2 regions of the Rahnella sp. 1L-D-7-B-C2 genome follow, and region 2 is predicted to be linked to the other one. Evidence: predicted binding sites of a transcription regulator. Region 2 holds the regulator's gene; the other holds the start of a gene.
The links. Region 2 encodes PhoB, which activates phosphate uptake and scavenging genes when phosphate is short. Its sites were predicted from a motif close to CTGTCATAAAACTGNCNNAT; they were not measured.
Positions count from the first base shown of each region.

Region 1: phnC (phosphonate ABC transporter ATP-binding protein) is a predicted target of PhoB. The motif match lies at 1,527-1,546, and genes of this name have one in related genera.

Region 1 is NZ_JBXAVQ010000005.1:185,810-189,470, reverse strand. It holds gene phnD (phosphonate ABC transporter substrate-binding protein) at 1-581, opposite strand, end outside; gene phnC (phosphonate ABC transporter ATP-binding protein) at 650-1,486, opposite strand; gene dld (D-lactate dehydrogenase) at 1,648-3,339, shown strand; gene AC0Z7K_RS11000 (Yip1 family protein) at 3,484-3,661, opposite strand, start outside.
Region 2 is NZ_JBXAVQ010000007.1:160,885-182,652, forward strand. It holds gene AC0Z7K_RS14015 (peroxiredoxin C) at 7-609, shown strand; gene ggt (gamma-glutamyltransferase) at 888-2,651, shown strand; gene proY (proline-specific permease ProY) at 2,738-4,156, opposite strand; gene brnQ (branched-chain amino acid transport system II carrier protein) at 4,303-5,622, opposite strand; gene AC0Z7K_RS14035 (cobalamin-independent methionine synthase II family protein) at 6,066-7,169, opposite strand; gene phoR (phosphate regulon sensor histidine kinase PhoR) at 7,427-8,746, opposite strand; gene phoB (phosphate response regulator transcription factor PhoB) at 8,768-9,457, opposite strand; gene sbcD (exonuclease subunit SbcD) at 9,675-10,913, shown strand; gene sbcC (exonuclease subunit SbcC) at 10,910-14,158, shown strand; gene AC0Z7K_RS14060 (ABC transporter substrate-binding protein) at 14,395-15,417, shown strand; gene AC0Z7K_RS14065 (ABC transporter permease) at 15,429-16,193, shown strand; gene AC0Z7K_RS14070 (ABC transporter ATP-binding protein) at 16,190-17,011, shown strand; gene mak (fructokinase) at 17,079-17,999, opposite strand; gene rdgC (recombination-associated protein RdgC) at 18,209-19,123, shown strand; gene ppnP (pyrimidine/purine nucleoside phosphorylase) at 19,192-19,482, opposite strand; gene AC0Z7K_RS14090 (AroM family protein) at 19,662-20,339, opposite strand; gene AC0Z7K_RS14095 (IclR family transcriptional regulator) at 20,596-21,387, opposite strand.

The DNA.
Region 1 (3,661 bases), on a different contig from region 2:
TTCAGCACGCCAAGGATATCCTGCTCATGACCGCCGGAAAAGGTCACGCTGGAGAAGAAGTTGTTATATTTATTGTCAGTGGTACCGCCAAATTCTTTCTTGAAAGTCTGGTTCGGGATCAGGTAACCGGAAGTGGAATCCGGATCAGCGAAGCCGAATGATTTACCTTTCAGGTCAGACAGTTTCTGGTAAGGGCTGTCGGCTTTAACAACAACAACGGAATGATAACCGCGGGATTTATCCGTATCGTCGATAACAATACCAACCAGGTCTACGGCTTTCGGGTTATTAATATAGACTGAGGCGAAAGACGAAGGTGACATGCTTAATACCATATCCACTTTCTTACCTAATAACCCCTGAATGACACCAGAGTAATCAGAGGAATTACGCAGTTTGGTATCGACATTTAATTCTTTATCGAAGAAATCTTTGACGCACTGATTATCACCGATTTGCTGAGTGGCATTTTGCCCGCCCAAAATACCCATATTTAATTCTTTCGGCGCATCTTCTGCCATGCTGTGCATTGCGGTAAAAGAACCTGCTACAAAGACTGCCAGACGTAATAACTTCTTCATGTAATGGTGACCTTGTGTAGATTGAGAGAAAGTAGAAATAAGGACTGCAAAATTAATAACGTTATATTTTAGCTGTTCACCGCTTCGTGCTCTTCACCGTATAACTGATGCAGAATCCCGTCAGTTAACTGATCCGGGTGACCATCGAAAATAATCTGCCCTTTGGCAATGCCAATGACGCGGGTGCAATAATCTTTCACCAGTTCGACTGAATGTAAATTAACCATTACCGCAATATTTTCTTCGCTGACTTTTTTCAGCGCATTCATGATGCGCAGGGTATTTTTCGGATCGAGCGAGGCGACGGGCTCATCGGCCAGCAAAATTTTGGGGTTTTGCATCAGCGCACGGCAAATCGCCACGCGCTGCATCTGACCGCCGGAAAGGTTTTCGGCGCGCTGTAACGCATGCGGCAACATGTGCAACCATTCGAGCAGTGAAATCGCGCGGGCGCGGTCTTCGTCATCAAACTGATTAAAAAAGGATTTGAATGTGGAAGTATGGCTGAGACGTCCGAGCAGAACATTGGTCAGCACATCAAGACGCGGTACCAGACAGAAATCCTGAAAAATCATGCCGCACCCTGAGCGCCAGCGGCGCAGCGCCTTACCGGTCAGCCCCGCCAGTTGCTGTTGTTCACCGTTTTCGTAATGACACACCACGCTGCCTTCGGTTAACGGAATGGTACCGTTGAGGACGTGCAACAGCGTGGATTTCCCAGCGCCGGAACGGCCAATAACCGCGACAAACTCACCGGCATGGAGATCAAAATTAATGTCATTCAGGACGCGCTGACCGGATTTATAGGATTTCACCAGGCCTTTGACGTCGAGTACTTTGTTCAGATGCTGCGGCCCGGCCTGAGGATATTCAGCCTGTGCCAGCTTAAGTTGTGCCTGCGCCATGATGCTGTCTCTCGGTTGCTTTCATTATCTGGCGTTCATTAAGCGCGAGTTTTATGACACATCAATGACGATTTAATGGACAGCGCGTGACAAAAAGAGACGAGATTAAGTCTATGATTGGAGGGTGCCAAATGCGCATCACGTCAAAAAAGGAAGATGAAATGGATAATCAGACACTCATCGCCGCATTGAAAGAGATTGCCGGCAGCCGCCATGTCCTCACCGGAGACAGTAATACCGAGCGCTACCGGAAGGGTTTTCGCTCCGGTGGCGGCAAAGCGCTGGCGGTCGTTTTCCCTCAAACGTTGCTGCAGCAGTGGCAACTGCTGAAAGCCTGCATCGCCGCCGACAAAATTGTCATTATGCAGGCCGCCAATACCGGTCTCACCGAGGGCTCAACACCCAGCGGCGAGGATTACGATCGCGATATTGTGATTTTCAGCACCCTGAAGCTGGATCAGATCCAACTGCTCGATGGCGGCCATCAGGTAGTAGGTTTCCCCGGCAGCACGCTCTACAAACTGGAAAAAATGCTCAAGCCGTATAACCGCGAACCGCACTCGGTCATCGGATCTTCGTGCATCGGTGCGTCTGTCGTCGGCGGGATCTGCAATAATTCAGGCGGTTCGCTGGTTAAGCGCGGCCCGGCCTATACCGAAATGGCGCTTTATGCACAGATAGATGAGCACGGCGAACTACGGCTGATTAATCATCTGGGCATTAATCTTGGTAAAACGCCGGAGGAGATCCTGAGCCGTCTGGAGCGGGCCGATTATCACGAGGCCGACATCCAGCACGATCAGCGGCTGGCATCGGATCACGATTATGCAGAACGCGTGCGCGAAGTGGATGCCGATACGCCATCGCGCTTTAACGCCGATGAGCGCAGGTTGTTTGAGGCCTCAGGCTGCGCCGGAAAGCTGGCAGTATTTGCGGTGCGTCTGGACACTTTCCCGGCCGAAACCCAGCAGCAAGTGTTTTATATCGGCACCAACAACACCGATGTTCTGACCGAACTGCGCCGTCAGATCCTGCGTGATTTCACCAATCTGCCGGTGGCGGGCGAATATATGCATCGCGATATTTTTGATATCACCGAAGTCTACGGCAAAGACACGTTCATGATGATCGACAAACTCGGCACCGATAAAATGCCGGATATGTTTACCGCTAAAGGCAAATTTGACGCGCATATCAGCAAAGTCCCTTTCCTGCCGAAAAACTTCAGCGACCGCGTGATGCAGTGCCTGAGTAAAGCCCTGCCTAATCATCTCCCGCCACGTATGAAGCAATACCGCGACCGCTTTGAACATCATCTGCTGCTGAAAATGTCTGGTCCAGGCATCGATGAGGCACGCAACTTCCTGACCCGTTTCTTCAGCGATGGTCAGGGGGATTTCTTTATCTGTTCCGCCGACGAAGGCAAGAAAGCGTTCCTGCATCGCTTTGCCGCAGCCGGTGCTGCCGTGCGTTATCACGCGGTGCATGAAAAAGAGGTGGAAGATATTCTGGCGCTGGATATCGCACTGCGCCGCAACGACCGCGACTGGTTTGAAACCTTGCCGGAGGAGATCGACAACCAGCTGGTTGCAAAACTCTATTACGGGCATTTCATGTGCCACGTTTTCCATCAGGATTACATCGTCAAAAAAGGCGCTGACAGCAAAGCCCTTAAACATCGGATGTTAGAATTGCTCGATGCCAAGGGCGCAGAATATCCCGCCGAGCATAACGTCGGGCATCTTTATCTGGCGAAACCTCATCTGAAGGAATTTTACCGGCAGGCCGATCCGACCAACAGCTTCAATCCGGGGATTGGCAAAACCAGCAAACTCAGAAACTGGCGGGAGTAATTCGCTGGTCGGAATTGCATGACTTTTCTCCCTACTCATCAACGCAAGGCTGGGATGGGTTATGGCGATTAAGATGCCATGAATAGCCCACCCCAACCCTGCGCTTCGCAGGGTTGGGAGCAAAGCGACTTCATCTGTTAAACGTTAAAATAACTTCGTGCCATAACCCCACATCAATACCGTCAGCGCGAGCAATAATTCGAGAACCAGAACCCCCATCGCCAGCGTTGAGCTGGAGAACAGGAAGCCTTCGCGGCGGTCAATATTGAGGAAGTTAGGAATACCGAGATACAGCAGATAACCGCTGTAGCACAGGCCAATA
Region 2 (21,768 bases):
CAATTTATGGTTCTGGTAACTCGCCCAGCCCCTGATTTCACCGCAGCCGCAGTACTCGGTAGCGGCGAAGTAGTTGAAAACTTCAACTTCAAAAAACACACTGCAGGCAAACCAACTGTTATCTTCTTCTGGCCAATGGACTTCACCTTCGTTTGTCCTTCTGAGCTGATCGCTTTCGATCACCGTTACGAAGAATTCCAGAATCGTGGCGTAGAAGTGGTAGGCGTTTCTTTTGACTCCGAGTTCGTTCACAACGCATGGCGTAACACCCCTGTTGAGAAAGGCGGCATCGGCCCTGTCAAATACGCAATGGTTGCTGACATCAAACGCGAAATTCAGAAAGCTTACGGTATCGAACATCCGGACGCTGGCGTTGCACTGCGCGGCTCCTTCCTGATCGACAAAGAAGGCGTTGTACGTCACCAGGTAGTGAACGATCTGCCACTGGGTCGTAACATCGACGAAATGCTGCGTATGGTTGACGCGCTGCAATTCCACGAAGAGCACGGCGAAGTGTGCCCGGCTCAGTGGGAAAAAGGCAAAAAAGGCATGGGCGCATCTCCGGATGGCGTAGCTAAATACCTGTCTGAAAACGCTTCTAACCTGTAATCCTCTTCGGATATCAAGGTCAATAACGGTCAGCCTCGCTGGCCGTTTTTTTTGCCTGCCATTTGCCCCGATCACAGTTCTCCCCTTCCTTCTGCTCACTCCCGGTCTTTTAGGTCTACGCTGAAAACGTATTCCCTGCTTCAGCAGTGGTGCGCCCTTTTTTAAAGAGTGGCGTGCGCCTTGCATAGATGTATTGCGTTAAACAACATCGTTAACACCCAAAAAAGCGTTATCACACAAGAGCCTGAAGGTTCTGATTTCAAAAGACAGGAGCTTACATGTTACGGAGTCCATGGAAAAAATCGCTCATCGCGCTGGCTATGTTTACCAGTTTTCCGCTTTTGGCCGCGTCAAACCCGGCCGTTGAAGCGAAAAACGGTATGGTCGTCACCTCGCAACATTTAGCGTCACAGGTCGGCGTCGACATCCTCAAGATGGGCGGCAACGCGATTGATGCCGCGGTCGCGGTCGGTTACGCACAGGCGGTCGTCAACCCATGCTGTGGCAACATCGGCGGCGGTGGCTTCATGACGGTGCATCTGGCGGACGGTAAAGACACTTTTATCAACTTTCGTGAAACCGCACCCGCCGCCGCCAGCGCCAATATGTATCTGGACGCCGACGGTAATGTGAAAAAAGGGGCCAGCCTTTACGGCTATCTGGCCGCAGGCGTTCCGGGTACCGTGCTGGGAATGGATACGGTCCAGAAAGAGTACGGCACGCTCACGCGTCAGCAGGTCATGGCACCGGCGATAAAACTCGCCCGTCAGGGCTTCGTGCTGACCCGCGCGGATACGGATATTCTCGATACTAAAGTCGCCCGCTTCAAAGAAGATCCCGAAGCCGCGCGCATCTTTTTGCGCAAAGACGGCAGCCCGTTGCAGCCCGGCGACAAACTGGTGCAAACCGATTTAGCCAACACGCTCGAGTCGGTTTCCAGACACGGCCCGGATGCGTTCTATAAGGGCAAAATCCCGGCCGCAGTAGAAGCGGCCTCGAAAAAAGGCGGCGGTATTCTGACCGCAGCGGATTTCGCTAACTACAAAGTCACAGAAGACACGCCGATCACCTGTAGCTATCGCGGCTATAAATTTGTCTCAGCGCCACCCCCGAGCTCTGGCGGCGTAACGATGTGCGAAATCCTCAACATTGTTGAAGGCTATGACCTGAAAAGCATGGGCTTCAACTCAGCTGCGTCCATTCACACGCTCACCGAAGCCATGCGTCACGCCTACATGGACCGCAACACTTATCTCGGCGATCCGGCTTTTGTGAAAAATCCGGTCGACCGCCTGATCAGCAAAAGTTATGCCGAAGAGATTCGTAAGAAGGTAGAAGCGGATAAAGCGACGCCATCCACGCAGGTTCAGCCGGGCATGGAACCGCATGAGAAGCCGGAAACCACGCATTATTCTATCGTCGATAAAATGGGCAATGCCGTTTCTACGACGTATACCATCAACGGCTTGTTTGGATCCGTGGTGATTGCGCCGGGCACCGGTTTCTTCCTTAACGATGAAATGGATGATTTCACCACCAAAGTCGGCGAGAAAAACCTTTACGGGCTGGTGCAGGGGACGCGTAATGCTATCGCCCCCGGTAAGCGCCCACTATCATCCATGAGCCCGAGTCTGGTGACCAAAGACGGTAAAATCTTCATGGTACTGGGGTCGCCGGGCGGTTCGCGCATCATCACTATCACGCTGCAAACAGCGCTTAACGTGATTGATTACGGCATGCCTCCGCAGGAAGCCGTCAATGCGCCGCGTATTCACCACCAGTGGTTGCCGGATGAAGTCTACTACGAGCAGCGTGGCGTCTCTCAGGACAGCCTGAACATTCTGGCGAAGATGGGCTACAAAATGGTGGAGCAAACACCGTGGGGCGCAGCAGAGCTGATTCTGGTGGGCTTACCAGGCGCAGCAGGCGTCACGCCGATGAACTCCGGCAATGACTCGGCGTTGTCGGGGAAAGTCCGTGAGGGCTATTTGTATGGCGCGAATGACGTGCGTCGCCCGGCAGGTGCTGCAATAGGGTATTAACCTTCAGCGGTAGAAAATATAAAACCCCCGATGTCGCGAAGATATCGGGGGTTTTCTTTATCCGAAGGTAAGCACTTGCTTACGCGTTACTTGCTGAGTGACAACGCCTGCTTCTTCCGGTCGTTACGCAACTTGAACGCATAACCTATCAGCAGCGCCACAACCCAAACCATGCCAACGTAAAGTGACACGCGGGTATCAGGGAAGTAACCGATCAGACCGATGATAAACACCAGGAAAATGATGCCGAATACTGACGTGTAGACACCACCACGCAGTGGGAACTCCAGCTCTTTAACCTGTTGTTTATTCAACTTACGGCGAAAACCTATCTGGGAGAACAGGATCATAATCCACACCCAAACGGTCGCGAAAGTCGCCAGAGATGCAATCACCAGGAATACGCTGGAAGGCATAATGAAGTTGAGGTAAACCGCAATCAGCAGCGCGCCCATCATCACCAGCACCGTGACCCAGGGCGTGCCCAGACGCGATACCTTGCTGAATATTTTCGGTGCCTGCCCCTGCTCTGCCATTCCGTGCAGCATACGGCCCACACCAAACACATCGCTGTTAATCGCCGACAGTGACGCGGTGATCACCACGAAGTTCAGAATGCCTGCCGCTGCGGTGATGCCCATATGCTGGAACGTCAGCACGAACGGGCTGCCCTGAGTACCTATCTGATTCCATGGAAAAATCGACATAATTACAAACAGTGTGCCCACATAAAACACCAGAATACGCAGCGGCACAGAGTTAATGGCTTTCGGAATGGACTTCTTCGGATTTTCAGCTTCACCGGCTGTAATACCGATGATCTCAATGCCGCCGTAGGCAAACATAACCAGCTGTAAAGACAAAATGGTGCCCATAATGCCCTGACTGAAGAAGCCGCCGTGGCTCCACAGATTATGGATGCCCGTCGCCTGCCCGCCGTTACCGATGCCCCAGATAATAATGCCGAAGCCCGCCACAATCATGATGATGATCGTCAGCACTTTGAAGAAGGAGAACCAGAATTCCAGCTCGCCGAAAACCTTCACGCTGACCAGATTGATGGCACCGATAATCAGCACCACGCTCAGCACCCACGTCCACTGCGGCACATCCGGGAACCAGACGCCCATATAAATGCCGAACGCCGTGACGTCCGCGATGGCGACGATCAGGATTTCAAAACAATATGTCCAGCCGGTGATGTAACCCGCCATCGGTCCGAGATAATCCTGAGCATAGCGCGAGAAAGAGCCACTCTGAGGATTGTTAACGGACATCTCGCCAAGGGCACGCATGATGATAAAGGCGATAATGCCGCCGACCAGATAGGCCAGCAGCACGCTTGGCCCCGCCAGTTTGATCGCATCCGCCGATCCATAAAACAGCCCGGTTCCGATGGCCGATCCCAGTGCCATAAAGCGAATATGACGCGTTGTCAGACCGCGCTTTAGCTTCGTGCCCGGCGCTTCTGGCTGCGCGGTTGGTTGTTCAGCTGATTGTTGCATTGACCCTAACCCGTTTCTGTATTTTGAAAATCAAACATGCGAATTCTAAAAACACTGCACCCTGCCAATGAAAAAGCCACGGAAAGGTTTCCGTGGCCTGATTGGCGAAACATTCACTCAACTACGTTCAAACATTCTGCCGATAATTATTGGTGCGCGGTGACGTTGCGCGGACCACTGATTTTGTCATAAATACCGACCAGCACCAGCATTAATACTGAAGGCGGTAACCAGGCAAGACCCTGGGCTGCCAGCGGCAGATTTGCGGTCCAGGCAGGCATGATATCAGCAAAAGCAGAGGTTTTGATGCCATCGACGATACCGAACACCAGGCTGACGAGCATCACCGGCGCCACGATACGTGTCGTATTATTCCACCAGCGCAGGGTGAAGCTCAACACCACCAGTGCGATACATGGCGGATAAATGGCTGTCAGCACCGGAATGGAAATCTGGATCAGATGGCTCAGGCCAAGGTTAGACACCAGCATGGAGAACAGGCCCAGAATAAACACCAGTGACTTATACGACAGCGGCAGGTACTGAGCAAAGAACTCCGCACAGGCGCAGGTCAGGCCAACCGCCGTCACCATACAGGCGATGAAGATCAGCGCACCGAGGAAGAAGCTGCCGACGCCACCGAAGGTATGCGCCACATACGCATGCAGGATCACCGCACCATTGGTTGCGCCCGGCACCAGTGAAGCGCTGTTTTCGCCGAGCTTGAACAGACTCAGATAGACCAGCACCAAACCTAAACCGGCGATCAGACCGGCCAGAATCGTGTAACGGGTCAGCAGTTTGGCATCGGTCACACCGCGAGAACGGGCGGCATTCACGATAACAATACCGAAGACCAGCGCGCCCAGCGTATCCATCGTCAGATAGCCGTTAACGAAACCGCTGGAGAACGGCACGGTCTGGTAAGCATCCACCGCAGGCATGGTCTGCCCGGCAGGCCACAGCAGCGCGGCAACACCCAGTGCAGCCAGCGCGACCATTTTCAGCGGTGCGAGGAAATGCCCGACGGTATCGAGCAGGCGGCCCGGATAGAGGGAAATGCCGATCACCAGCGCGAAGTAAATCACGCTATAAATCAGTAAAGGAAGCGGGCCATCACCGGTCATCGGTGCGATACCCACTTCAAAAGAGACGGTTGCGGTGCGTGGCGTGGCGAACAGCGGGCCTACAGCCAGATAGCAGACGGTCGCCAGCAGAATACCGGCACCACGGCCAATTGGCGTACTCAGGGCGTCAACACCGCCACCGACGCGCGCCAGCGCAATCACTGTCATCACCGGGAGACCTACAGCGGTTATCATAAACCCGGCAGCTGCCCACCAGACTTCAGGACCGGCCTGCAGGCCAACCATCGGCGGGAAAATAATGTTCCCCGCCCCGACGAATAAAGCGAAGGTCATGAAACCCAGCGCCAGAATATCTTTATTTGTTAAACGAGTACTCATGATTGGTGTCGTGTTGCCTGTTCAAATGAATAAAGTGACCGTTGCTGTCGTCGTGCCACCTCGTACAAGGATGAATGGCATAAAACTGCCAGAGAGCACCGTGTGGGGATCGAAGTGAGCTAAAAACGCCTGATGATATGCAGATGATTACGTTGTTATGCAGGGAGTATCGAGCGACAGCGGGCGTTAAGGTAAACGTTTATAGCGTATAAAGGCAAGCCGCGATCCAAAAAGCAGAGTGTTTAACCAGATTAACATCGCAAAGCAGTAATATTCGCTGAATACATCGAAAAACACGCCATATGATATGTATGATTTTTAAACTAATGAAGCACAAGATATGCTCCGGAAGGACGAAAAATGCGTGAAATCACCACTCTCAGGTTATTTCACGCACAGTTTACAACATTTTTACAAGGTCAAACATTAACCACTACCAGGCTTTACCAGACGCGGGCAGCGATATCCACCACCAGTTTCAGTTTTTCCCACTGCTGCGCTTCGGTGAGACTGTTGCCCTCTTCCGTCGAGGCAAAACCGCACTGCGGGCTGAGGCAAATCTGATTGATATCCAAATATTCCGCCGCTTCCGCCAGACGCGCTTCAACGGTTTTGGCCGGCTCCAGCTCGCCGGATTTGGTGGTGATTAACCCCAGAACTGCCTGCTGATGGCCCTTTTTAATAAAGCGCAGAGGCTCGAAGCCGCCGGAACGCTCATTGTCATACTCAAGGAAGAAGGCATCGATATTTACACCGCCAAACAGGATCTCAGCCACCGGCTCGTAGCCACCTTCGGAAATCCAGGTGGAGCGGAAGTTACCGCGACACACGTGCAAACCAATCACCAGATCGTCCGGTTTACCGGCAATCGCTTTGTTCAGCACGTCCGCGTAAGTACGCGCTAACTCTTCTGGAGAATCGCCACGCTCGCGGATTTGCTGCTTCTGATCTTCCGAGCACAGATACGCCCAGACAGTATCGTCAAGTTGCAGATAGCGGCAACCGGCGTCATAAAATGCTTTAATGGCGTCGCGATAAACCTGTGCCAGATCGTTGAAATAGTCTTTCAGATCAGGATACGCCTCTTTGCTGATGGCATTACGGCCACCGCGGAAGTGCATCACGCTCGGGCTTGGGATAGTCATTTTCGGGACTGCGCTGCCGCTGATGCTTTTCAGAAAACGAAAATCGTCCAGCATCGGATGCGCATCAAAGCCGAGTTTACCTGTGACTTTAATGCTGCGTGCTTTGGTCTGTACGCCGTTGAACTGAATCCCCTGTACTGCGTCGTAACCTTCCACTCCGTCAAGCCCTTCGAAGAAATCGAAGTGCCACCATGCACGGCGGAACTCACCGTCAGTGACCACCTGCAAACCGGCTTCGCGCTGTAAATCCACCACGCGGCGGATTTCAGTATCTTCTACGGCACGCAGCTGCGCGGCATCGATCTCGCCAGCCTGAAACAGCTTACGCGCTTCTTTGATAGCCGCCGGGCGCAGGAAACTGCCGACCACGTCAGCACGGAACGGAGGGGTAGTACGTTGCATGAAAAACTCCTTAATGGCATCCCGTCGCAGACGAAATGCAAATGATTTACAAGGTAAATAATTGCGCCGCGTTACATGTAGACTTCTGGATGTCTAAATGGTTTTAAGGCGATACTGTCATGCCGGTTACTCACCGACAACAGAGGAATTTTCATGGGAGATGAAATAAATTCACGATCAAAAGCGGTGAGTTAATGAAGCAGCAAACAAAAAAAGCCCGACATGGAGAAATGCCGGGCTGGATAGAAAACAGCAATTTACGGTTTCACTGAAACTTTAGTGGTGTTATCGGAAGGAACTATCAGCTTCGGTGCCAGCGTAAAAATAAAGCGCGTGCCGACGCCGACTTCACTCATCACCTCGAGCCTGGCGTTGTGGTGGCTGAGCGCATGTTTGACGATCGCCAGCCCCAGTCCGCTGCCACCGGTCTGGCGGGAACGGGCTTTGTCGACACGATAGAAACGTTCAGTCAGACGCGGGAGATGCTGAGGTGCAATGCCCGGCCCGTTGTCGCTTATCTGGAACTGTGCGCCATGCGGCGTTTGCTGCCAGCTGACCTCAATTCGGGTGCCCGGCGGCGTATGATTGACCGCGTTATACACCAGATTCGACACCGCACTGCGTAGCTGATCCTCGTTGCCGAAGACCTTCAGCTTCTCGTTTACGCGAAACACAACTTCGTGCTGACCGCCACTCAGTGTCTGTACTTCGCGCTCCAGCATCCCGAGCATCACCGGAATATCGACTTTTTCGTGCAAATCCATATTGGCGGAGGCTTCGATTTTTGACAGCGTCAGGAGCTGCTTGACCAGCCCGTCCATGCGTCGCGTTTGCTCTTGCATAGTATCGAGCGCTTTAGTGCGAAACGGCTCTTCCAGCTTGGCATCTTCCATCATTTCCAGGTAGCCCTGCAAAACCGTCAGCGGGGTGCGAAGTTCATGGCTGACGTTGGCGAAGAAGTTACGCCGCGCGCCTTCCAGCTGGCGCATTTGCGTGACATCACGCGCCACCATCAGTAACTGCCCTTCGGAATAAGGCATCACGCGAAATTCGACGTAATGTTCATTATTGAGCTGAAGATTGAGTGCGCGGCTGAAATCACGCGCCTGGATCCAGGCGCGAAATTCCGGATAGCGCAGCAGGTTGAAGATGTGTTGCCCGTTATCTTCCGGCCAGCGGAAGCCGAGAAGCTCCTGCGCCAGACCGTTACACCAGAAAATATTGCCCTCTTCAGTGGTCAGCACCACTGCATCCGGCAACGATTCTGCACCGCTGCGAAAACGTTTAATGAGTTGCCCTAATTCACGGCGGCGACGGCGGTTTCGCATCTGCATCTGGTTCAGCCCGTAGAACAACGGCTCCCAGCTCCAGCGGCCATTTGGCGGGGTGATGCTGCGGTCAAGCCACAGCCAGTGTGAGAGTTTAAGCTGGTTATAATAGTTCCAGCCCAGCGCCGCCAGCAGAGACGCAAAGAGAAGCCAGCCAAAATGGCCGACAAAAATACCGAGAATGATCGCTGGCAGGCAAAACAGAAAAAATTCGCCGGCCAGCCGTTTCCATGACAAACGTTCTAACACACAGATTCTCCGCTGTGGGGACTAATAACGCGTTGAAAAACGGTATCCCGTGCCACGGACAGTCTGGATCATTCTGTCATGTCCACTGGTTTCCAGCGCTTTGCGTAAACGACGAATATGCACGTCTACCGTGCGATCTTCCACATAAACGTTAGTGCCCCAGACGTTATTGAGCAACTGTTCGCGGCTGTAAACGCGTTCGGAGTGGGTCATAAAGAAATGCAATAACTTGAACTCGGTCGGCCCCATGTCGAGCGCCTGCTCATTGGCCATCACGCGGTGAGAGGAAGGATCGAGCGTCAGACCCTGCATGTCGATCACCTCTTCCACCGCCATCGGTGAAATACGGCGCATCACAGCTTTAATACGGGCAACCAGTTCTTTAGGAGAAAACGGTTTAGTAATGTAATCATCGGCACCCACTTCGAGGCCACGCACCCGGTCCTCTTCTTCACCGCGTGCAGTCAGCATCATCACCGGAATTTCGCGGGTCAGGGCTTCACGTTTAAGATGTTTGATAAACTGGATCCCGGACCCTCCCGGTAACATCCAGTCGAGCAGGATAAGCTCAGGATAAGGCTCGACCAGTTGGCCAATCGCGGAATCAAAATCTTCAGCTTCTACTGCCTGATAGCCATTTTGTTCCAGTACAAAACACACCATTTCACGGATTGGAGCTTCGTCTTCAACCACCAATATACGTCTAGCCATCGTAGGTCCTGCCAATAGGTTAGCGATCTTTTATTTGATTGCGGGCGCCATTATGCGTCAGTTTTGTGACAGATTTATGAATAGAAAGGATGGTCTATTACACCGCACTTTGACAGCCATCTTGCTGAAATTCGCCTGATTTTTCTGGGGACATCGTCCCCCGACGGCGTTTATACTTTGCGCCATTGTTACCGTCTAGCGAATCACCGGGAGTTTCATGCGCCTGATCCACACTTCAGACTGGCACCTTGGCCAGTACTTCTTTACCAAAAGCCGCGCCGCCGAGCATCAGGCCTTTCTGCGCTGGCTGACGGAACAGGTGGAAACTCATCAGGTCGATGCCGTGATTGTGGCGGGCGATATTTTCGATACCGGCTCGCCACCAAGCTATGCGCGGGAATTGTATAACCGCTTCGTGGTGGAATTACAACACACCGGCTGCCAGCTGGTAGTGCTGGCCGGTAACCACGATTCGGTCGCCACGCTCAATGAATCGAAAGAACTACTTTCCTGCCTCAACACCCGCGTGATCGCTACCGTCGGTGAAGACTTGTCTGAGCAGGTTTTGGAATTAAATCATCGTGATGGCTCGCCCGGCGCAGTGCTTTGTGCGATCCCGTTCTTACGCCCGCGCGATTTGATAGCCAGCCAGGCCGGTCAGTCCGGCAGCGACAAGCAGCTGGCGTTGCAGGAAGCCATCGCTGCCCATTATGACGCTTTATATCAGGCGGCACAGGCGAAGCGCGACCAGCTCGGCGTCCCGCTGCCCATCATCGCCACCGGCCATCTGACCACCGTCGGCGTCAGCACCTCGGATTCCGTTCGCGACATTTATATAGGTACTCTCGATGCCTTTCCGGCACAGGCATTTCCGCCGGTCGATTACGTCGCACTCGGGCATATTCACCGCGCCCAGTGCGTGGCGAAAACCAACCATATCCGTTACAGCGGCTCGCCGATTGCGCTGAGTTTTGACGAACTCGGCAAAGCCAAAAGCGTATTTATGCTCGATTTTACGGGTGCAACGCTGAACAGCATCGAAACGCTGGAAATTCCGGTATTTCAGCCGATGCAGATGATCAAAGGCCCGCTGGCCGAAATAGAAAAACAACTGATGCAGTTCAGCGATGGCGATACCACCAAACCGGTCTGGCTGGATATAGAAGTCGCGACGCAGGATTACCTCAGCGACATTCAACGGCGGATCCAGGCGCTGACCGCTGAACTGCCGGTGGAAGTCGTACTGCTGCGCCGCAGTAAAGAACAGCGCATTAACAGCATTGAACAACAGGAAAAAGAAACCCTCAGCGAGCTGAGCGTGAGCGATGTCTTCGAGCGGCGGCTGTCGCTGGAAGCGGACACTGACGAACAGCGTCAGGCACGGATGCGCACGCTGTTTGCGCAGGTGGTCGATGAGGTCACCAGCGGTCATCACGCAGAGGACGCCACACAATGAAAATTCTCAGCCTGCGTTTAAAAAATCTAAACTCGCTGGAAGGCGAATGGAAAATCGACTTCACCGCTGAGCCTTTTGTCAGCAACGGATTATTCGCTATCACCGGCCCGACCGGCGCGGGAAAAACTACCCTGCTCGATGCCATCTGTCTGGCGCTGTATCACCAGACGCCGCGTCTGAACGTCACCCCCAGCCAGAACGAACTGATGACCCGCCACACCGCCGAATCACTGGCCGAAGTGGAATTTGAAGTGAAAGGCATTGGCTACCGTGCCTTCTGGAGCCAGCGCCGGGCGAAAAACTCACCGGACGGCAATTTACAGGCACCGAAAGTCGAGCTGGCATTGCTGGCGGACGGCAAAATTCTGGCGGATAAAGTACGCGATAAACTTGACACGATTGCCGAACTGACCGGGCTGGATTTTGGCCGTTTCACCAAATCGATGATGCTGTCACAGGGACAATTCGCCGCCTTTCTCAATGCCGATGCCAATGACCGCGCAGAATTGCTGGAAGAACTTACCGGCACGGAAATCTACGGCCTCCTGTCTGAACGCGTGTTCGAACAGCATAAAGAAGCGCGCGTAGCGCTCGACGGTTTACATCAGCGCATGGCTGGTATCGAACTGCTCAGCGAAGAACAGCGTCAGGCGCTGGAAACGCAGCTTAAAGAACTCAACGCGCAGGAAATCAGCCTTAGCCAGCGGGCGCAGCAGCGTCAGCAGGATCTTAACTGGCTGCAACACTGGCAGCAGGTGCAGCAAAAACATCAGCAATCAGTGCAACAGCTGGCAGCGACGGAGCAGGAAATGGCGCAGGCTGCGCCGCAGTTGCAGCAGCTTGCACTCAGCGAACCGGCGGAAAAACTCCGTTCACGTCTTAACGATCGCCAGCGCTGCCAGCAGGAAACACTGAATCTGCAACAGCAGACCGCGCAGCTGATCCAGCAGCAGGAACACCAGCTGGCGCAGATGACGCCGCTGAAGCAGGCCGCAGAACAGGCGCAAAGTGCGCGCCAGAAACAGGTGGAAGAACAGCGACAGCAGCAGACACTCATTGAAGAGCAAATCCTGCCGCTGGATAACAGCATCGCCCAGTGGCGGAAAGCGCAAACCGATACGCAACAGTCATTGAATGACGTACAGAAACAGGTCAGCGAGCAAAATCTCGCACTTGAACAGCTGACCGCCGAACGTCAGAAGCTTGAAGAGCAAAGCCGCCAGCACCAGACGCGGCACACTGCCCTGACCGAGGCGCTGACCGTGCAGCAACAACGTCAGGCAGCGCTGGAAAATCAGCATCCGCTGGCGGTGTTGCAGAAACGGCAGGCTGAACTGACACACCTGCGACCGGTACGCCAGCAGCTGTATTCGCTCGCGCAACTTTATCCTCCACTGAACCGCCGGGTGGTGCAGCAAAATGCCGATTTCACACAGATCCAGACGCAGGTCTTGCAGGAAGAACAGCGACTGGGCGCGATCCGTCTGCAATGTCAGAAGCAACTGGAACATCTCAATGACGTCAAAGCCCGCCTGAAAAGTGAAGAGCTGATCGTCAGCCTCACCGCCGAGCGCGCGAATCTGCAAAGTGGTAAGCCGTGCCCGTTGTGCGGGTCGACGTCGCATCCGTCGGTGGAAAGCTATCAGGACGTGAAACCGTCAGAAACCGCGCAGCGCGTCGAGAAAATGCAGGCCGAATTCGATACGGCAAAAACCAGCGGCATTGAGCTGGCGGCGAAGATTAAAAACCTGAAAGAGCAGCAGACGCGCCTGCAAACCCAGCTGGAGCAGGATCAGCAACAGCTGAATGCGCAACTCGAGAGCTGGCAGCAACTGAGCGCGCCGCTGAATCTGACCTTCGTATTGCAGGATACGGATGCCGTTCAGCAATGGCTGGCGGAACGCGATCGCGAAGAGCAACAGTCCCAGGATCTGCTGGGTGAGCATGAACAGCTGGCGCGGGCGTTGCAACAGGCGAAAGATGCACTGAATGATGCCGTGAATGAGCAGCAAAAAGTGCAGCAGCAGACTGCCCTGCTGACCGAACGCTTTACGCTTATCGGGCAAAGTCAGGTCAAACTTCAGGAACAGATGGAGCACTTGCAAAAGCAGTTTACCGAGGGTGAGAAAACGCTGGCAGAGCTGAATGCGCAGCGTCGCAGTCTGTTCGGCGATCGCCAGATTGCGCAGGTTCGCGAGCACTTACATCAGCAGCAACTGGCCGCAGAGAAAGCGGTCAGCGACGCAGCCGAAGCACTGAACAAAGCGCAGGAACAGCGCGATAAACTGGCCGGTCAGCTGGCCAGCACGCAGCAGCAACATCAGCAGGCTACGGAACGTCTGCAACAGGCTGAAAATGAGTGGCAACTGGCGCTGGCCGCCAGCGAATTCTCTGACGAAGAGGCGGTGAAACTCGCCCTGCTCGATGACGGGCTGCGTCAGCAACTCCAGCTGCAAAAAGAACGTCTGCAACAACAGCTGGCGAAGGCCCAGGCGCTGCTGAGTGATGCCGGTGCGACGCTGGAAGCTCACGGTCTGGCGCGCCCTGCGCATCTGCGCGAGAGCGAAATCGACCTCACCCAGCTCACCGCAGAACAGGCGACGCTGGCGCAACAGCTGAAAGCGTTACAGCAGCAGCTCGGTGAAGTCAGCAATCAACTGAAATTCGATAAAGAACGGCACAGCGGGCAACAGGCGTTGATCGGTCAGATTGCACAGACACAGCAGACCTGCGACGACTGGGGCTATCTCAACCAGATGATCGGCTCCAGCGACGGAGCGAAATTCCGCAAATTCGCACAGGGGCTGACACTGGATCATCTGGTGTATCTGGCGAACCGTCAGCTGGAAAAACTGCACGGCCGCTATCTGTTACAGCGTAAAACCAGCGACGCGCTGGAGTTACAGGTAGTCGATACCTGGCAGGCCGATGCGGTTCGCGATACCCGTACGCTCTCCGGCGGTGAGAGTTTCCTCGTGAGTCTGGCACTGGCGCTGGCGTTGTCCGATCTGGTCAGCGACAAAACCCGCATCGATTCGCTGTTCCTCGATGAAGGTTTCGGCACGCTTGACGCCGACACGCTGGACACCGCCCTCGACGCCCTAGACAGCCTGAACGCCTCCGGTAAAACCATCGGCGTGATAAGCCACGTCGAGGCCATGAAAGACCGCATTCCGGTGCAAATCAAAGTCACTAAAGTGAACGGGCTGGGCATCAGCCGCCTGAGCAGTGAATTTAAAGTCTGACCGCAAAGTCGCAGGGCAAGCCGCTAGCAATCATGCTATCGCCTTGCCCTGTGGTGGATCCTTTCTGTGAGCACCCGCACAAAAATCGCACCGTTGCAGTGCGCGCGCTCCTGACAACCTGATGAATATTCGGTTATTTCGTTAAACCGCCGATCTGGCACGCCCTGTGCTTAACGTTATGTATACAAGTTGCAGTACAAGCTGCACAGCCTGCATAACAGCCAAGGGGAACGCCGATGAAAAACGACAAACCTGAAATCCTTCCGTTCAATAAACAACGCCGTCAGATGATGAAATGGCTGGCGATCACCGGCGGTGTGATGACGCTGGGCGGAATGATCCCCACTACCGTTTTCGCCGCAGACGACGATGAAATTCGCATCGGCTACTGGCCAATCGTCGGCGGATTGCCGTTGTATGTCGCGCTCGAGCAGGGCTTTTTCAAAGAGGCCGGGCTGAACGTCAAAGGCGTCAAATTTGCCAGTGCACAGCAAATTGTCGAAGGGATGATCACCGGCAGGATCCACGGCTGTGCCAACGGCACGGCCACCGGCGCACTGGGGTTAGGCGCGATCACGTCGCCAGGCCTGTTCAAAATCATCTGCTCGAATCCCTCCAATCACACGCTGGTGTTAGATGAATTTCTGGTACCGCTGAACAGCACGGCGAAAACCATTGCCGATCTGAAAGGCAAGAAAATCGCCTGCGGGCCAGGCATCCAGAACGTCACCATGGCGAAAATCATTCTGGAGAAAAACGGGTTCACTAATCCGTCAGTAATCGAACTCCCCGTCGGTCAGCACGCCCCTGCCCTGGCCGCCGGGCAAATTGACGGCGTTTATACCCTGGAGCCGACCGGCACCGTCGGGCGTATGAAACACCTGTCGCGCACGCTGGAAACCGGCGTCATTTCCAAATACGTACTCGGTAACGCCGATGCCCCGTGGTTCGGCGGTGCAGCGGCGCTTAACGCCACTTTCATCCAAAATAATCCTGACGCCGCGAAAAAGTTTATCGCCGCCTATCAGAAAGCCGTGGAATTTATTGCGGCCAATCCTGACAAAGCGCGGGAAAACGTGGCGGGTTATACCAGTATCGAACCGGCGCTGGTGAAAGAAGTGCCACTGCCCGGCTTCGTGATGTATCCCGACCTAAAGGGCGACAACCTGCAATGGTTCCAGAAATTTTATGACGTCTTTACGGAAAGAAAAATCTTCAGCAAACCGGTGGATGTCGCTTCGCTGATATATCAGGGATAAGGGGAGTTAATATGACGTCACGTTGGTCTTCGAGATTATTGCCGCTGATTGGGCCGGTGCTGCTGTTTCTGTTCTGGCAACTGGCGGTAAGCGCCAAATGGCTGAATCCGGTGCTGCTGCCTTCGCCCGTCGAAACGCTGGGTTTCATGTTCCAGTCGTTTTCGGATGTCTCAATGCGCACTGACATCGGCGCGACGCTGTATCGCACACTGGTGGCCTTTGGCTTCGCGGCGGTGATTGGCGTCCCGCTCGGCGTGATTTTAGGCAGCAACGAAAAGGTGTATCGCAGCCTGGAGTTTCTGATCGACTTCTTCCGTTCGACGCCGTCATCGGCGCTGATCCCGCTGTTCATGCTGATTTTCGGCATCACTGACGCCAACAAAATCGCCATCGCCGCCTTTGCCGCTGTACTGGTCATCCTGTTCAACAGCGCCTACGGCGTAATGAATGCCAAGAAAACCCGCCTGATGGCGGCCAAAGTGATGGGTATTTCCCGCTGGCATATTTTCAAAGACATCCTGCTGATGGAAAGTCTGGCGCAGACGTTCGTCGGCCTGCGCACCGGTGTGTCGATCGCGCTGGTGATCGTTATCGTCGCCGAAATGTTTATTGGGTCGGAAACCGGCCTCGGGCATCGGATCATTGACGCGCAGCAGGTCTTCAATATCAAAGACATGTACGCCTCGATCCTTATCACCGGCGCACTGGGTTATTTACTGAATCTGGCTTTTTTGCTGATCGAGAAAAAAACCGTCCACTGGAGTAGCAAAGCATGACGCAACCTCTCTCGCTGAAACCGGATTACAAAGGCCCTCAGCTGCCGCAGTACGCCACGCGCCCGGATACCCATGTCACTATTCGCGGGCTGACTAAAGCCTTTGCCGGGCAGCCGTTGTATACGGATCTGAATCTGGATCTGCCGCGCGGCAAAATTGTGTCGATCTTCGGGCCGAACGGCTGCGGGAAATCTACTTTAATGAATATGATCGCCGGACTTATCCCGGTAGACAAAGGCGACATTCTTTTCGACGGCAAAACGCTGGCGCAGACGACTATCGGCTATGTGTTTCAAAACTACCGCGATGCGCTGTTTCCGTGGATGAGTGCACGTTCCAACATCGCCTATCCGCTGGTGCGCAAGGGCATGAGTAAGGCCGAGGTGAACGCCCGCGTCGATGAACTGACGCAGATGTTTGATATCCGCTTCGATCTCAAACGTTATCCGTACGAGCTTTCCGGCGGGCAGCAGCAAACCGTGTGCATCATGCGCGCACTGGCGACGCGGCCGGAAGTCATGTTCCTCGACGAGCCTTTCTCGGCGCTGGATTTCGAAATGACGCTATTTATTCGCGATAAATTGCAGGAAGTGCAGCTGGCGACCGGCGTCACTATGCTGATTGTCTCTCACGATCTGGAGGATGCGGTATTTCTGGCGGATGAAATCTTACTGCTCTCGCGACGCCCGACGCAGGTGGCGGAAATCGTCCCCTTCGATCTCCCCCGCCCGCGCGGTTCAGAAATCATGAGCCACCCGGAATTTATCCGCGTGAAGGCGCATACGCTGGAAGTGTTTAAGCGGGAGATGGCGCTCTGACTGAAAGAACGGGCGCGGTATTTTTGCAAATTCCGCGCCCGAGACTTTCTCAGAGAATTAAAAACGATTAAAGCGCAAACCTCGACTGCGGCCACAGCCATGCCGCACCGCGTACGCCGCTGGAATCGCCGTGAACGGCTTTGAGGATCGGCGTTTCGCATTCGCCGCCAAACACCCATTGCTTCACCAGCAGCGGAACGGTGTCATACAGGCGATCGACATTGCTCATGCCACCGCCGAGCACAATCGCGTCGGGATCGAGAATATTCACCACGTTTGCCAGTGCTTTCGCCAGACGACGTTCATAACGCCCCAGCGCCAGCTCCGCTGTTTCATCGCCCTGTTCCACCCGCGTGATAATCTCTGGCCCTTTCAGGCGCTGGCCGGACAGACGGAAATAATCTTCCGCAAAACCCGTGCCCGAAACGAACGTCTCGACGCAGCCTGATTTTCCGCAATAACACGGCACTTCGCTGGCAAACAGCCTTTCCTCTTCATCCTGCCACGGCAGCGGATTGTGGCCCCATTCACCGGCATTGCCGTTACCACCCGCGTGCGCAGCACCGTGCAGCGCCACACCGGAACCGCAGCCGGTGCCGATGATCACCGCAAACACCGTATTACGGCCTGCGCCAGCGCCGTCGGTGGCTTCAGACACCGCCAGACAGTTGGCGTCGTTGGCAATGTGCACTTCGCGGTTGAGCAGCAGCGCCAGATCTTCATCCAGCTGCTGGCCGTTGAGCCATACCGAATTTGAATTTTTCACTTTACCGGTGAACGGAGAAAGCGTGCCGGGAATACCCAGACCGACGCTGCCACGCTGGCCGGTGGCCTTCTCTGCATCCAGCACCAGTCCTTCAATCGCTTTCAGCGTGCGTTCGTAATCATTCCTTGGCGTGTCCACGCGTTTACGAAACAGCTCGCGGCCTTCGTCGGATAACGCGATGACTTCTATTTTTGTGCCACCTAAATCAATGCCAATTCGCACGTTTTCTTCTCCTGTCACATCGGGTAGGGTCAGTTTTTTATCATTAATCCAGTTTAGAAGCCTGAAGCGGCAACCACCAGAATAAGGTGTTATGCAATGTTTCGCACAGGGGCGATTTCTTAACGACGGCTGACGCCCAATTGGGTATCATGCCGCCCTGTATTCATTTAATCAGCGTACCACGAGTGCGCCGGGACAGGGATAACGCCATGTTATGGTTTAAGAATTTGTTGGTATACCGTTTGAGCCGTGAAGTTTCGTTATCTGCTGACGAAATGGAAAAACAGCTCAGCGCTTTCACCTTTACCCCGTGCGGCAGCCAGGACATGGCGAAAACCGGCTGGGTTTCACCGATGGGTTCCCACGGTGGCGACGCGCTGACTCACGTCAACTGCGGCCAGATCCTCATCTGCGCCCGTAAAGAAGAAAAAATTCTGCCTTCTCCGGTGATCAAGCAGGAGTTACAGGCCAAGATCGACCAGCTCGAAGGTGAACAGCATCGCAAGCTGAAGAAAACCGAAAAAGATTCCCTGAAAGATGAAGTGCTGCACAGCCTGATGCCACGCGCCTTCAGCCGCTACAGCCAGACCTTCATGTGGATCGACACCGTTAACGGCCTGATTATGGTCGATGCTGCCAGCGCCAAGAAAGCAGAAGATATGCTGGCACTGCTGCGCAAAAGCCTCGGCTCGCTGCCGGTGGTGCCGCTGACCATGGAAAGCCCGATCGAACTGACGCTGACCGAATGGGTGCGTTCAGGCGTTACCCCAGCCGGTTTCACGTTGCAGGACGAAGCTGAGCTGAAAGCGATTCTGGAAGAAGGCGGCGTGATCCGCTGTAAAAAACAGGCGCTGGTCAGTGACGAAATCGCCACGCACATTGAAAATGGCAAACTGGTAACCAAACTGGCGGTGGACTGGCAAGAACGTATCGCCGTGGTGCTGGCCGATGACGGCAGCATCAAGCGTCTGAAATTCAGCGATGTGATCCGCGATCAAAACGAAGATATCGACCGCGAAGATTTCGCTGGTCGCTTCGATGCGGATTTCATCCTGATGACCGGTGAACTGGCAGCGCTGATTCAAAACCTGATCGAAGCGCTGGGCGGCGAAGCCCAAAAATAACCGGCAAACTCCGGATGTAAAAAAGGCGCTCATTGGCGCCTTTTCTATTGGTACTGTGTCTGAACGGTTTATTTACTCAGATACTTACACAGGTACGAAGTGGTTTCGCCGACCTGCAGGTTGAATTCGCTTTTACCCGGAATGTAGAACGTTTCGCCGGGCTTAAAGACCTGCCAGTCCGGAGAACCTGGGATCAGCACTTTCAGTGAACCACTGATGACCGTCATTTCTTCCGGTTTTGCCGTGCTAAACGTGTATTCGCCAACGGCCATCACGCCAACGCTGGCGGCACCCGTACTTTCGCTGTCAAAACCAATCGATTTTACTTTCCCGTCAAAATACTCATTATTTTTCAACATAGATTGGCCCTTAGCGATAATTTTCAGAGGTTTCATATTAGGGGCAAAAACCCGCCGCTGTCACTGATTATTATAGCTTTCTCCCCACCCGGCGACACCGCCCGCAAACCGCAATGACTGATTTGATTTTACGTCTGCACAGTGCCATTGTGGGGAGTCACGCCCGCACACAACCCCGGTTACGCCACCAGTTCAGCCGCCAGTTGCACCATCAGCACATTCGCCAGTAATACAGGAATATCGAGATGCTGTTCTAACACTTCAACGTGATGATGGTTGTAGCCGAAGCAATCAAGCACCACCACTTCCGCACCCTGCTCAGCAAAGCGCATCGCCGCGTCAGTCAGTGCCTGGTCATCAGGTAAATACGGGCTCGCCACTGCAAAACACGGTGCCTGTTCCAGCTTGCGCCATTTATTCGTTTGCCAGCCAATCTGGGATTCCACCGGCACCACAATGCCTGCCCGATGCGTTCCGACCATCGCGCCAATCAGTGGCGGGATCATCCGCTCCGGTTCGATAAGCAATGCACTGTCGGCGTGTAAGCCGCTGAATTCCCCACCGCACAGCAGCAGAATGGTGGCACATCCCTGCGCTTCCAGCTGGTAGATTTTTTCCTGCAATCCTCGCTCGGCGCCGGCCGCAGCAAGTAAAACCTGCGAACCATCCAGCAACAGTGCCACCAGCACAGCTTCGCCCTCTTGCGGCGCATAACGCTGCTCAATTTGCTCCCTGCTAAGGCCGTCCAGTAACCCGACGTGCGTGACGGGTTCGTCCGGCAGATGCGCCATCAGCAGCGGTGTTATATCGCTGCGCGGCGCCTGTCCAATGGTGAGGGTAGCAAAAGAAGTCATCATAAGCAGGATGTCCGGCCATTCAGGTCGGTCACCCCTGAATGACGCAAGGAAGGATAAAACGCAGATATCGTAAATGTGTTTTGTACACTCATCACAAAGTCCTCTTAAACCACGTAACCGGCGCAAAAGCGCATGAGCTAAAAACGGTTACGAACGCTGTTCATCGTGGAACAGTCATTGTTTAGTGCTGGCTGACAATAAGCCCTGGTGTCGGTCTGGTACTCACTTCACTTTCTGCATCAGTTGCCTGATGCGTTTACTGCAAGCCGGGAAGATGCTGATGATTAATCCAGTCATCATCACCCAGCTTTTCAGCAATTTTTCGGGTCACGGCGGTGAGGCCGTCCTTTATTCCATCCGGTATGCCCTTTCCTTCGGCGGGCGAAGAGAAAGACAGGCCCAACCCCACAATCTCATTTCTGTGCTTATTAAAAATGCTGGTCGCTAAAGAACTGATCCCCTGCAACGTTTCGTTATTGGCAAAAGACAAACCGGTTTGCCGGATTTCAGCCAGTCGCACTAATAATAAATCGATACTTTTCGGCGAATTGGCCGATTTGACCTGATACGCGCCGCGATACCGTTCGCGAACTTCGTCGTCGCTGTAGCGAGCCAGAATCGCCCGGCCAATGGCCGTTTCATGCGCCGGTAATAAACTACCCGCCGGTGTCACCACCTGCAGATAGGTTCTGCCGGGGAACATCCGCATGATCATTATCTCGCAGCCTTCGAGCATCGAGACATAGCCAGTGCACTGCGTCAGCTGACTCAGTTGCGTCATATACGGCGTTGTCGCATCGACCAGCGGCGTCGATAAATAGTGGCTGGATATCGCCAGTAATAATTTTCCGATTCGATATAAACGACTGTCCGGATCGCGCTCTAATAAGCCTTCACTTTCCATGGTCATTAACAATCGGGAAACGGTACTTTTTGGCAAGGCTAAATTGCTCACCACATCGCTAAATGACAGCCCCGGATGCCCCTGGCTGACGCCCTGCCTTGAAAATAACTTCAGTACTGCCGTCGCATTCTCTAAAGTGCTCATAAAGAGAAGAGTTCCATTATGCGGAACAAGGTTCCTGTAAAGTTAATTGAAAAATAGTGCTGATACGTGTCAGCGTCAAGGCGTTTATTTTGGACGGAATAAAATTGCACTTAATAAATATGCTTAAAGATAATCCTAAAGCCATTTATTTAAGAGAAAGGGAAATGAATTGCCGAGTATTTATGAGGTGAAGCGCGTCAAACCCAGCAGATTATAGCGATTAAAGATTGCGCAAAATATACAACGCAATAGAGGCTTCTAGGAGGATGATAGTGATCGACCAGACAGCCGGCATCGCTTTGCTGTGCTGGTGAAAGAACGACATCAGGGGTTTCATCGTGGGGTCCGTAATGGAGGTTAAAGTAATCACCTGAGTTATTA